Regions from separate parts of the Microbacterium sp. GW823-FHT02G05 genome, predicted to be linked through region 3. Evidence: riboswitches for the same ligand, from Rfam matches in the RefSeq annotation. Region 3 holds a riboswitch; each other region holds the start of a gene.
The links. A riboswitch is a leader RNA that binds a small molecule or an ion and turns the genes downstream of it on or off. The one in region 3 is predicted to bind thiamine pyrophosphate.
Positions count from the first base shown of each region.

Region 1: another riboswitch for thiamine pyrophosphate. It lies ahead of AC1REM_RS09855 (bifunctional hydroxymethylpyrimidine kinase/phosphomethylpyrimidine kinase); the one in region 3 lies ahead of thiC (phosphomethylpyrimidine synthase ThiC).
Region 2: another riboswitch for thiamine pyrophosphate. It lies ahead of AC1REM_RS05130 (ECF transporter S component); the one in region 3 lies ahead of thiC (phosphomethylpyrimidine synthase ThiC).

Region 1 is NZ_JBXAJK010000001.1:2,016,981-2,020,251, forward strand. Features, by position in the region: gene pheT (phenylalanine--tRNA ligase subunit beta) at 1-277, shown strand, start outside; gene AC1REM_RS09850 (NAD-dependent epimerase/dehydratase family protein) at 392-1,366, shown strand; TPP riboswitch at 1,359-1,454, shown strand; gene AC1REM_RS09855 (bifunctional hydroxymethylpyrimidine kinase/phosphomethylpyrimidine kinase) at 1,445-3,004, shown strand; gene argC (N-acetyl-gamma-glutamyl-phosphate reductase) at 3,230-3,271, shown strand, end outside.
Region 2 is NZ_JBXAJK010000001.1:1,083,778-1,087,048, reverse strand. Features, by position in the region: gene AC1REM_RS05135 (ABC transporter ATP-binding protein) at 1-1,465, opposite strand, end outside; gene AC1REM_RS05140 (energy-coupling factor transporter transmembrane component T family protein) at 1-2, opposite strand, end outside; gene AC1REM_RS05130 (ECF transporter S component) at 1,468-2,091, opposite strand; TPP riboswitch at 2,084-2,193, opposite strand; gene AC1REM_RS05125 (D-alanyl-D-alanine carboxypeptidase family protein) at 2,270-3,271, shown strand, end outside.
Region 3 is NZ_JBXAJK010000002.1:554,489-557,759, forward strand. Features, by position in the region: gene ffh (signal recognition particle protein) at 1-1,323, opposite strand, end outside; TPP riboswitch at 1,397-1,504, shown strand; gene thiC (phosphomethylpyrimidine synthase ThiC) at 1,505-3,235, shown strand.

The sequences.
Region 1 (3,271 bases), on a different contig from region 3:
TGCGGCGACGCAGGATGTCTCGCTCGTTGTGCCCGCGACGGTGCCCGCGGCCGACGTTCGCGCTGCTCTCGTCGAGGGAGCCGGCGCGTTGCTGGAATCGGTGCGTCTGGTCGACGACTACCGCGGTGAGGGCGTGCCGGCGGACGCGAAGAGCCTGAGCTTCGCCCTGCGCTTCCGTGCATCGGATCGCACGCTCACGGCGGCAGAGGCGTCAGAGGCGAAGCTCGCCGGTGTCGCCGTCGCGGCCGAGCGCTTCGGCGCCACGCTGCGCGAGTAGGTCGCGGAAGAACTGTGGAAGGCGGGCAGCCCGAGAGGGGGGCGTGCCCGCCTTTCCCGTGCGCCCACAGCGAACCCGCTTCCCTTGTGGGGCGGATGCTGATGGCATGGCGTCATGACGGACGTTCTCATCCTCGGCGGAACCGGATGGCTGTCGGGTCGCGTCGCCGCGGGGTGGGTGACGGCGGGCGCAGCGGTGACGTGTCTGGCGCGGGGCGCACGTCCGGTACCCGCCGGTGCCACGCTCATGCAGGCCGATCGTGACGATCCGGATGCCTATGCGGGGGTCGCCGGGCGAGAGTGGGACGAGGTGGTCGACATCTCCTCGCAGGCGTCGCACGTGGCGGCTGCCGTGCAGGCTCTCGGTGAGCGGGCGGCGCATTGGACGTACGTGTCGAGTGCCTCGGTGTACAGCGATGACGAGACGATCGGGGCGGATGAGTCGGCTCCGAGACATGCGCCTGCGCGCCCCGGAGACGAGTATGAGTACGGTGCGCAGAAGGTCGCCGCGGAGGATGCCGTCGCAGCGCTCGGAGACCGGGCGCTGATCGTGCGCCCCGGCCTCGTCGTCGGCGCGGGGGATCCGAGCGACCGGTTCGGATACTGGTCGGCGGCTTTCTCGCGCGCCGGTGCTGGCCCGGTCCTGCAGCCGGAGACGGACGGGCGCCGCGCACAGTTGATCGATGTCGAGGATCTCGCCCGCTACATCGTGGATACTCGTCACTCCGGTGTGGTCAACGCGATGGGGGATGTCCTGCCGTTGGGGGGCCTTCTCGCTCGCATCCGGACGATCGCCGGCCACACGGGTGACATCGTGACGGCACCGGACGAATGGCTGGTCGCCCGCGACGTGCAGTACTGGATGGGCGCCCGCTCGCTTCCGCTGTGGCTGCCGGCGGACATGCCGGGGTTCATGGCGCGCTCGAACACGCGCTTCACGCAGACCGGCGGCGTGCTGTCGCCGCTGGAGGTGACGATCGACCGTGTGCGTGCGGACGAGGAGGCGCGCGGCATCGATCGTGAGCGCCGGGCTGGGCTGACACGCGTCGACGAGAGGGAGCTTCTGCAGCGGATAGACTGCCCGCAGTGACACGGGGTGCCGCGCCATCGCGGCTGAGAACAGACCCGTCGAACCTGATCTAGTTCGTGCTAGCGAAGGGATGTCGCAATGAGCGATCGTCTGCGTGTGCCATCATCCGTCTCTGCCGCCCGCACGGGCGCGCCGTTCATTCCGCGAGTGCTCAGCATCGCGGGCAGCGATCCGTCCGGTGGGGCCGGGATCCAGGCCGATCTGAAATCCATCTCTGCCAACGGCGGATTCGGGATGGCCGCGCTGACCGCCCTGACCGCCCAGAACACGCAGGGGGTGCGCGATGTGCATGTGCCTCCGGTGTCGTTCCTCCGTGCGCAGCTGGAGGCGCTCGCCGAAGACATCCAGATCGATGCGGTCAAGATCGGGATGCTCGCTAACGAGGACGTCATCGTCGAGGTGGCGCGCTGGCTGGTGGAGGTGCGCCCCGGGGTCGTCGTGATCGATCCGGTCATGGTCGCCACGAGTGGGGACCGCCTGCTGGACCCTGCGGCGGAGGATGCGTTGCGCAGACTGCTGCCACTCGCGCACCTGGTGACGCCGAACCTGCGCGAGCTCGCAGTGCTGACCGGCCGAGAGATCGGTGAGGAGTGGGATGCGGCGCTGGATGCGGCGGAGCAGCTGTCGCTCGATCTCGGCACCGCCGTGCTCGTCAAAGGCGGGCACCTTGCCGGCGCCCACACTCCCGATGCCCTGGTCGATGCTGCTCGTGCGCTCCGGCAGGAGTTTCCCGGGGCGCGCATCGACACCACGCACACGCACGGGACCGGATGCTCTCTGTCATCGGCGCTGGCCACGCGTCGCGCGTCCGGCGAGGACTGGCCGACCGCCGTGGCCTCCGCGCGTACGTGGCTGCGGGAGTCTCTGGAAGCGGCAGACGAGCTGCAGGTCGGGAGGGGAAGCGGACCCGTTCATCACTTTGCGGGCCTGTGGGCGCGGGGGAGCGTGATGACGCGCCCCCAGGCCGAGCAGCTGGCCTCCGACTGGTGGGAGATCATCCGACCGATTCGTGACGGCATCGACGAGCTGCCCTTCATCCGTGCACTCGCGGACGGCACGCTCGCGCACGCGCCGTTCGTGTTCTACCTCGCACAGGACGCGCTCTACCTCCGGGAGTACGCCCGCGTGCTCGCGGAGGCGGCGCGCCTGGCCCCGACATCTGAGGAGCAGGCGTTCTGGGCGGGATCCGCACAGGGCGCGATCGCCGGGGAACTTGAGCTGCACGCGTCCTGGCTCACCCCCGCGCAGGGCATCACTGCCGAGACATTCGCCGCCGCGCAGGCTCCGGCAACCACCGCCTACCTCGACCACCTCCGTGCCACCGCGTTCGACGGCGACTACGCCGTGCTGATCGCCGCACTCCTGCCCTGCTTCTGGCTGTACTCCGATCTGGGGGAGCGCCTGCACGCGGGGGCTTTCGGCGAGTACGCGCGCGATCCGGAGCATCCCTACGCTTCCTGGCTCGCGACCTATGCCGACCCCGCGTTTGCAGAGTCCACCCAGCAGGCGGTCGCCTTCGTCGGGCGGGCCGCAGGATCCGCGAGCCCTGAGGTGCGAGAGCGGATGCTGCGCGCGTTCACCGCCGCGTCGCAGCACGAGCTCGCCTTCTTCGCTGCACCGCTCCCCGTCGCACTGTGACGGCGAGATGACGGTGTGATTTGCGCAGGCCGGGCGCGGCGCGTTATCGTCGCGGCATGCGCTCGGCCTCTCACACCGCTTCGACACTCGTCTCGAGTGTCGCTGGTGCGCGCCGACGTCAGGGCGGACGCCGACTCTAGGCGACCCCTGCGCTCCTGCCTTCGGCGGGATGAGTGCCGGTGTCGCCGCCCCGGTCCCTCCAGCTCCGACCGTTAAGGTAGATACATGACGTATTCCGTCGCCGTCTCCGGCGCATCCGGCTATGCG
Region 2 (3,271 bases), on a different contig from region 3:
ATGCCCCCACCTCAATCCGACGCGCGTGCAGTGCACGCAGCACCTGCTCATCGTGCGAGATCACCACGACTGCGGCACCGTCGTCACGCAGACGGGCGATGATGCCGACGAGTTCCGCCCAGGTCTTCGCGTCCTGCCCGAACGTCGGTTCATCCAGCACAAGCACCCGAGGACGCGTCGCGAGCGCGGCGGCGACCGTGAGTCGGCGCTTCTCGCCGCCGGAGAGTGTGTACGGATTCGCTGCAGCGAGCGCGGTGAGCCGCAGACGGTCGAGGAGGTCATCGACGCGCGTGTTGACTTCGTCCTCGGGCAGGGCCAGCGCCCGCGGGCCGACCGCAAGCTCGTCACGCACCGTGCGCGCGAGGAGCTGATGCTCCGGACTCTGCAGCACAGTGCCGATGCGCGTGAGCAGGGAACGTGACGACCACGAGATCGGGTCACCCTTCGCAGCATCCGCAAGAACCGCGGATGCCTCGACCCGCCCCTTCTCCGGTGCGATCAAACCGGCCAGGGTGAGACCGAGCGTCGACTTCCCGGCTCCGTTGCGGCCGACGATCCCGATGGCCTCACCCGCGCGCACGGTGAGCTCGAAGGGGCCTGCGACCGGCACACCGCGCCGCCGCGCCACGACGAGGTCGCGCGTGCGCAGCAGCTCCTCCCCCGGCGTCACGGCGGGCGCGGGCGGAACTGCGGGCGGATGCCCCGGCACCCATACTCCCGCAGCGGCGAGCTCTGCTCCTCGGGCGCCGAGCACGGCCTCAGGCGTGCCATCCGCGTGCACGACCGTCGTCTCGCCTTCCGTCCCGAGCACGATCACCCGATCGACGAGATCCAGCCAGGCGTCGATGCGATGCTCGATCACGACGAGCGTCGCGCCCGTGGCATCCAATGCCGCCGCGACCGCATCGCGCACCTCGGCGACGCCGTCCGGGTCGAGGTTCGCGGTCGGCTCGTCCAGCAGGATCGCACCGGGGCGCATCGCCAGCACTCCCGCGAGCGCAAGCCGCTGCTTCTGCCCTCCGGACAGCGCGGCGGTCGACCGGTCGAGCGGCAGGTCGAGCCCGACCGCGTCGAGCGCAGCGTCCACCCGCGGCCAGATCTCGTCTCGCGGGACGCCCAGGTTCTCGCATCCGAACGCCACGTCGTCGCCGACGCGCTCCAGAATCGTCTGCGTGTCCGGATCCTGCAGAACCATGCCGACCCGGCCGTGGGCCTGTGCGGCAGGCACCCCGTCGACGAGCAGAGCGCCGAGTTCCTCTCCTTCATCCGCGCCGCCGAGCACACCACCCAGCCCCTGCAGGAGAGTCGACTTGCCCGAGCCTGAGGCGCCGAGCAGCAGCACGCGCTCCCCCGGTTCGATCCGCAGCGTCACCTCGCAGAGCGCCCACCGATGCCGGGTCGCATAGCGCCACCCCCAGGCCTGCGCCTCGAGCGCGGCCGGGGTCGGCGCCGCCGCACCGCCCATGATCAGACCCGGGCTGTGGCCGCCCGCCCGGAGGCGAAGCGGTTGAGTGCGCCGGTCGCCGCGAGACCGCGCGCGATCAGCCAGGCCCCGAAGCCCGCGATGATGGCGCCGGAGACCGTGGTCGAGGCGATGTAGACCGTCGTGAACAGAGTGTCGGCACCCGCGTACCAGAGGATGCGGTCATTGATGCCACAGGCGAGTCCCGCACCGGCACCCGCGAGGATCGCGACCGGCAGACGCCATACGCCGTACAGGAAGATGAGGAAGATCAGCTCGGCGCCGAGACCCTGAACGACGCCCGAGACGATCGTCAGCGGCCCCCACTGGTTGCCGATCAGAGCCGAGATGACCGCGGCGACGAGCTCGGTGTACAGCGCCGCGCCCGGCTTGCGGATGATGAGCCCACCCAGCACGCCGGCGATCAGCCATGGGCCGGCCAGCAGGCCCTGAAGGCCCGGCAGCAGCGGCTTGAGCAGGGTGCTCGGCGCCTCGTATCCGACGTTCCAGAGCAGGAAGATCACCGCACAGGCGACCGCGATGACGCTCGCGACGACGATGTCGACGACGCGCCAGCGCCAGAGTTCCGGACGACCAAGGCCGAGACGTGTGGGCGTGACAGTAGACATTGTTTCTCCTCCCTGCGCTGGCATGACCCAGATCAGGTTCGACGGTCGAAGCGCTTTTCGCTTCCTCTCAGCCCGGATCACCGGACTCCCGTGGTGTTGAGGTCATCATATCCCGCCGTGCACGGTCGCAGACCGCGCGTGCAGACGACACAAGGGACGCGTCCATTACGTTAGGACGGTGACCACCGACACTCCCGAGGCGGCGGCTGACCCCGCAGCTGCGCCTCGCATGGACGCTCCCGCCAGCGCCGATGCTCCCGGGACCCGCGCCGCGCTGCGCGCGCAGCAGACGGGAGAGCTGCCGACCTTCGCACCTGCGGGCCCACCCGCAACCGCCCCGGCCCCGACCGGACGTCCCGCGCTCAGCTGGATCGACGTCGCCACCGTTGCCGCAGGCTCCACGCCCACCCCGCCGGCTCCCCTGACCGGTGCCGCCGCCGGCCCCGCGCTGACCGCCGGGGCTCCGCGGCGTTCGTTCCTGCGATCGGGAGTCCTGCCGCCGCTCGCCGTGCTTGCAACGACCGGCATCGTCTACGCCTCCGCTATGGCGCTCTGGCCCCTGCACGAGGTGGCGCCGACGATCGACGCCGCGACCTACGCACCCGAGGCCGCCGCACTCGCGACCATCACGTGGCCAGCCGTCGGCAGCGCCGCTGTGGGAATCGAGGGCCTTTCGGCCGTGGCGTCCACGGAAGAAGCCGCGCCTATGGCCTCGATCACCAAGGTCGTCACGGTTCTCGCCGCACTGGAGCGCATGCCGCTCGGCCTGGGTGAGCAGGGCACCTCGTTCGCGTTCACGAGCGATGACAGCGAAGTCCACTGGGACTACCGGCGTGATGACCAGTCGGCGCTCGACGTGCCGATTGACGGGACGCTCACGCAGTATCAGCTGTTCCAGGGCATCCTGCTCGGGTCGGCGAACAACTACGCCGATCGCCTGTCGGATGACATCTGGGGTTCCGATTCCGAGTTCGTGATCGCGGCAACGGCATGGCTCCGTGATCGCGGGGTCACGGATATCCAGCTGGAGAACCCCTCCGGCATCGGCTGGGGCAACACAGCGACGCCGCGCGCGCTCCTGCAGCTTGCCGCTCTCGCGGAGAGCAACCCGGTCATCGCGGAGATCGTGGCGACCAAGGAGGCGGATATCCCCGGTGCGGGGCTCGTGACCAACACGAAC
Region 3 (3,271 bases):
GGGGATGTTGGGGGTGCCGCCGCGGGCGACCGTCTTCATCATCTTCGCGGCCTGCTCGAAGCGGGCGACGAGCTGATTGACGTCGGTGACGGTCATGCCCGATCCGCGGGCGATGCGCAGGCGACGCGAACCGTTGAGAACCTTGGGGTTGCGGCGCTCCCCCGGCGTCATCGAGCGGATGATCGCCTCGGTGCGGTCGATCTCCCGCTCGTCGAAGTCGTCGAGCTGCTGCTTCATCTGCCCCATGCCCGGGAGCATCCCGAGCATCTTCTTCATGGAGCCCATCTTCTTGAGCTGCTGCATCTGCTCAAGGAAGTCTTCCAGCGTGAACGTCTCGGTCGCGAGCTTCTCGGCGAGCTTCTCCGCCTCGGCCTCGTCGAAGGCACTCTGCGCCTGCTCGATGAGGGTGAGGATGTCACCGAGGTCGAGGATGCGGCTCGCCATGCGGTCGGGGTGGAAGGGCTCGAGGTCGCCGAGGCCTTCACCGGTGGAGGCGAAGATGATCGGGCGGCCGGTAACGGATGCGACCGAGAGCGCGGCACCACCGCGCGCGTCGCCGTCGAGCTTCGACAGGACGACACCCGTGAAGTCGACGCCCTCCTGGAAGGCCTTCGCCGTGTTGACGGCATCCTGACCGATCATCGCGTCGATGACGAAGAGGACCTCGTCTGGCTGCACGGCGGCCCGGATGTCAGCGGCCTGCTTCATGAGCTCGGCGTCGACACCGAGGCGACCGGCGGTGTCGATGATGACGACGTCGTGCTGGTGGCGACGGGCGTGCTCGACGCCGTCACGGGAGACCTTGACGGGATCGCCGATGCCGTTGCCGGGCTCGGGCGCATAGATCGTAGCGCCCGCCTGCTCCGCAACGACCTGCAGCTGGTTCACGGCGTTCGGACGCTGGAGGTCAGCGGCGATGAGGAGCGGGGTGTGCCCCTCGCCCTCGAGCTGCTTCGCGAGCTTTCCAGCGAACGTCGTCTTACCGGATCCCTGGAGACCGGCGAGCATGATGACCGTCGGCGGAGTCTTCGAGAACTCCAGACGGCGCTGCTCGCCGCCGAGGATCGAGATGAGTTCTTCGTTGACGATCTGCACGACCTGCTGGGCCGGGTTCAGAGCCTTGTTGACCTCATCGCCGAGCGCGCGCTCGCGCACCTTCGCGGTGAAGTCCTTGACGACGGCGAGCGCGACGTCAGCGTCGAGCAGCGCACGACGGATCTCGCGGACGGTGCCGTCGACGTCAGCCGGGGTGAGCTTGCCCTTCGTGCGCAGGTTGCGGAAGGTCTCGGTAAGCCGATCGGAAAGCGTGCCAAAGGTAGCCATGGTGCTTCTGATTCTAGAGGAGCATTCGGCCGGTCACGGAGTCCGGCCACGACCCGACGCCGTGCTAGCGTGCCTGTGACCACACGGGGGCCCACGCATGGGCTGAGATCGGGCTGACGCGGCCTGCGACCGTCGAACCTGTCCGGGTAATGCCGGCGAAGGAAGTGAGCCTCATATGAGCATGTCTGTTGCGTCCCGTTCTCTGTCTTATGTCGCGGATGTGGAGTACGGCATCCGCGTTCCGGTGACGGAGATCGCCCTGGAGGATTCGCCCGGCGGTGACCCCAACGCTCCCGTGCAGGTGTACCGCACCGCGGGCGCCGGAAGTGACCCACTGGTCGGTCTGCCGCGGCTCCGGGCCGAGTGGATCGAAGAGCGCGGCGACACCGAGACCTACACGGGTCGCGAGCGCACGCTGCTCGACGACGGTCGCGCGGCGGTCCGGCGCGGCAGTGCGTCGGAGGAATGGCAGGGAGAGCGCCCCGTACCGCGGCGTGGCCGGGAGGGCAGACGTGTCACCCAGATGCACTACGCCCGCCGGGGGCTGATCACTCCAGAGATGCGCTTCGTCGCTCTGCGGGAGGGCTGCGATGTCGAACTCGTGCGCGGCGAGATCGCGGCGGGCCGCGCCATCCTGCCGAACAACATCAACCACCCCGAGTCCGAACCGATGATCATCGGCAAGGCATTCCTCGTGAAGATCAATGCGAACATCGGCAACTCCGCCGTCACGAGTTCGATCGCAGAAGAGGTCGACAAGCTGCAGTGGGCGACCCAGTGGGGCGCGGACACCGTCATGGATCTCTCGACGGGCGATGACATCCACACGACACGCGAGTGGATCATCCGCAACTCCCCCGTACCGATCGGCACGGTGCCGATCTACCAGGCGCTCGAGAAGGTGGACGGCCAGGCGCACAAGCTCACGTGGGAGATCTTCCGCGACACCGTGATCGAGCAGTGCGAGCAGGGCGTCGACTACATGACGATCCACGCCGGTGTCCTGCTGCGTTACGTGCCTCTGACGGCAGATCGTGTCACCGGAATCGTCTCGCGCGGCGGCTCGATCATGGCCGGATGGTGCCTCGCACATCACCAGGAGAACTTCCTCTACACGCATTTCGACGAGCTGTGCGAGATCTTCGCGCGCTACGACGTCGCCTTCTCGCTCGGGGACGGGCTGCGCCCCGGATCCGTCGCGGACGCGAACGATGCCGCCCAGTTCGCAGAGCTGGACACGCTCGCCGAACTGACGGCCCGCGCGTGGGAGTACGACGTGCAGGTCATGGTCGAGGGCCCGGGGCACGTGCCGTTTCACCTCGTGCGGGAGAACGTCGAGCGTCAGCAGGAGCTCTGCAAAGGCGCTCCCTTCTACACGCTCGGACCGCTCGTCACCGATGTCGCCCCGGGCTACGACCACATCACCTCCGCGATCGGCGCGACGGAGATCGCCCGCTACGGCACCGCGATGCTCTGCTATGTCACCCCGAAGGAACATCTCGGGCTGCCGAACAAGGACGATGTGAAGACGGGCGTGATCACGTACAAGATCGCCGCCCATGCCGCAGACCTCGCGAAGGGACATCCGGGAGCGCAGGAGCGCGACGACGCGCTCTCCAAGGCGCGCTTCGAGTTCCGCTGGCGCGACCAGTTCGCGCTCTCTCTCGACCCGGACACCGCGGAGGCGTTCCACGACGAGACCCTGCCTGCAGAGCCTGCGAAGACCGCGCACTTCTGCTCGATGTGCGGGCCGAAGTTCTGCTCGATGCGCATCAGCCAGGACATCCGCAAGGAGTTCGGCTCGGCCGCCGATCAGGCGACGATCGCCGCCCGCGAGGGCATGCAGGAGAAGAGCCGTGAGTTCCGCGCCACCGGCGCCCAGGTGTATCTCCCGACCCCGGTCGTGCGCTAGCCCGCTGCATGGCTGATCCGCGCCGAGAGGACGGCG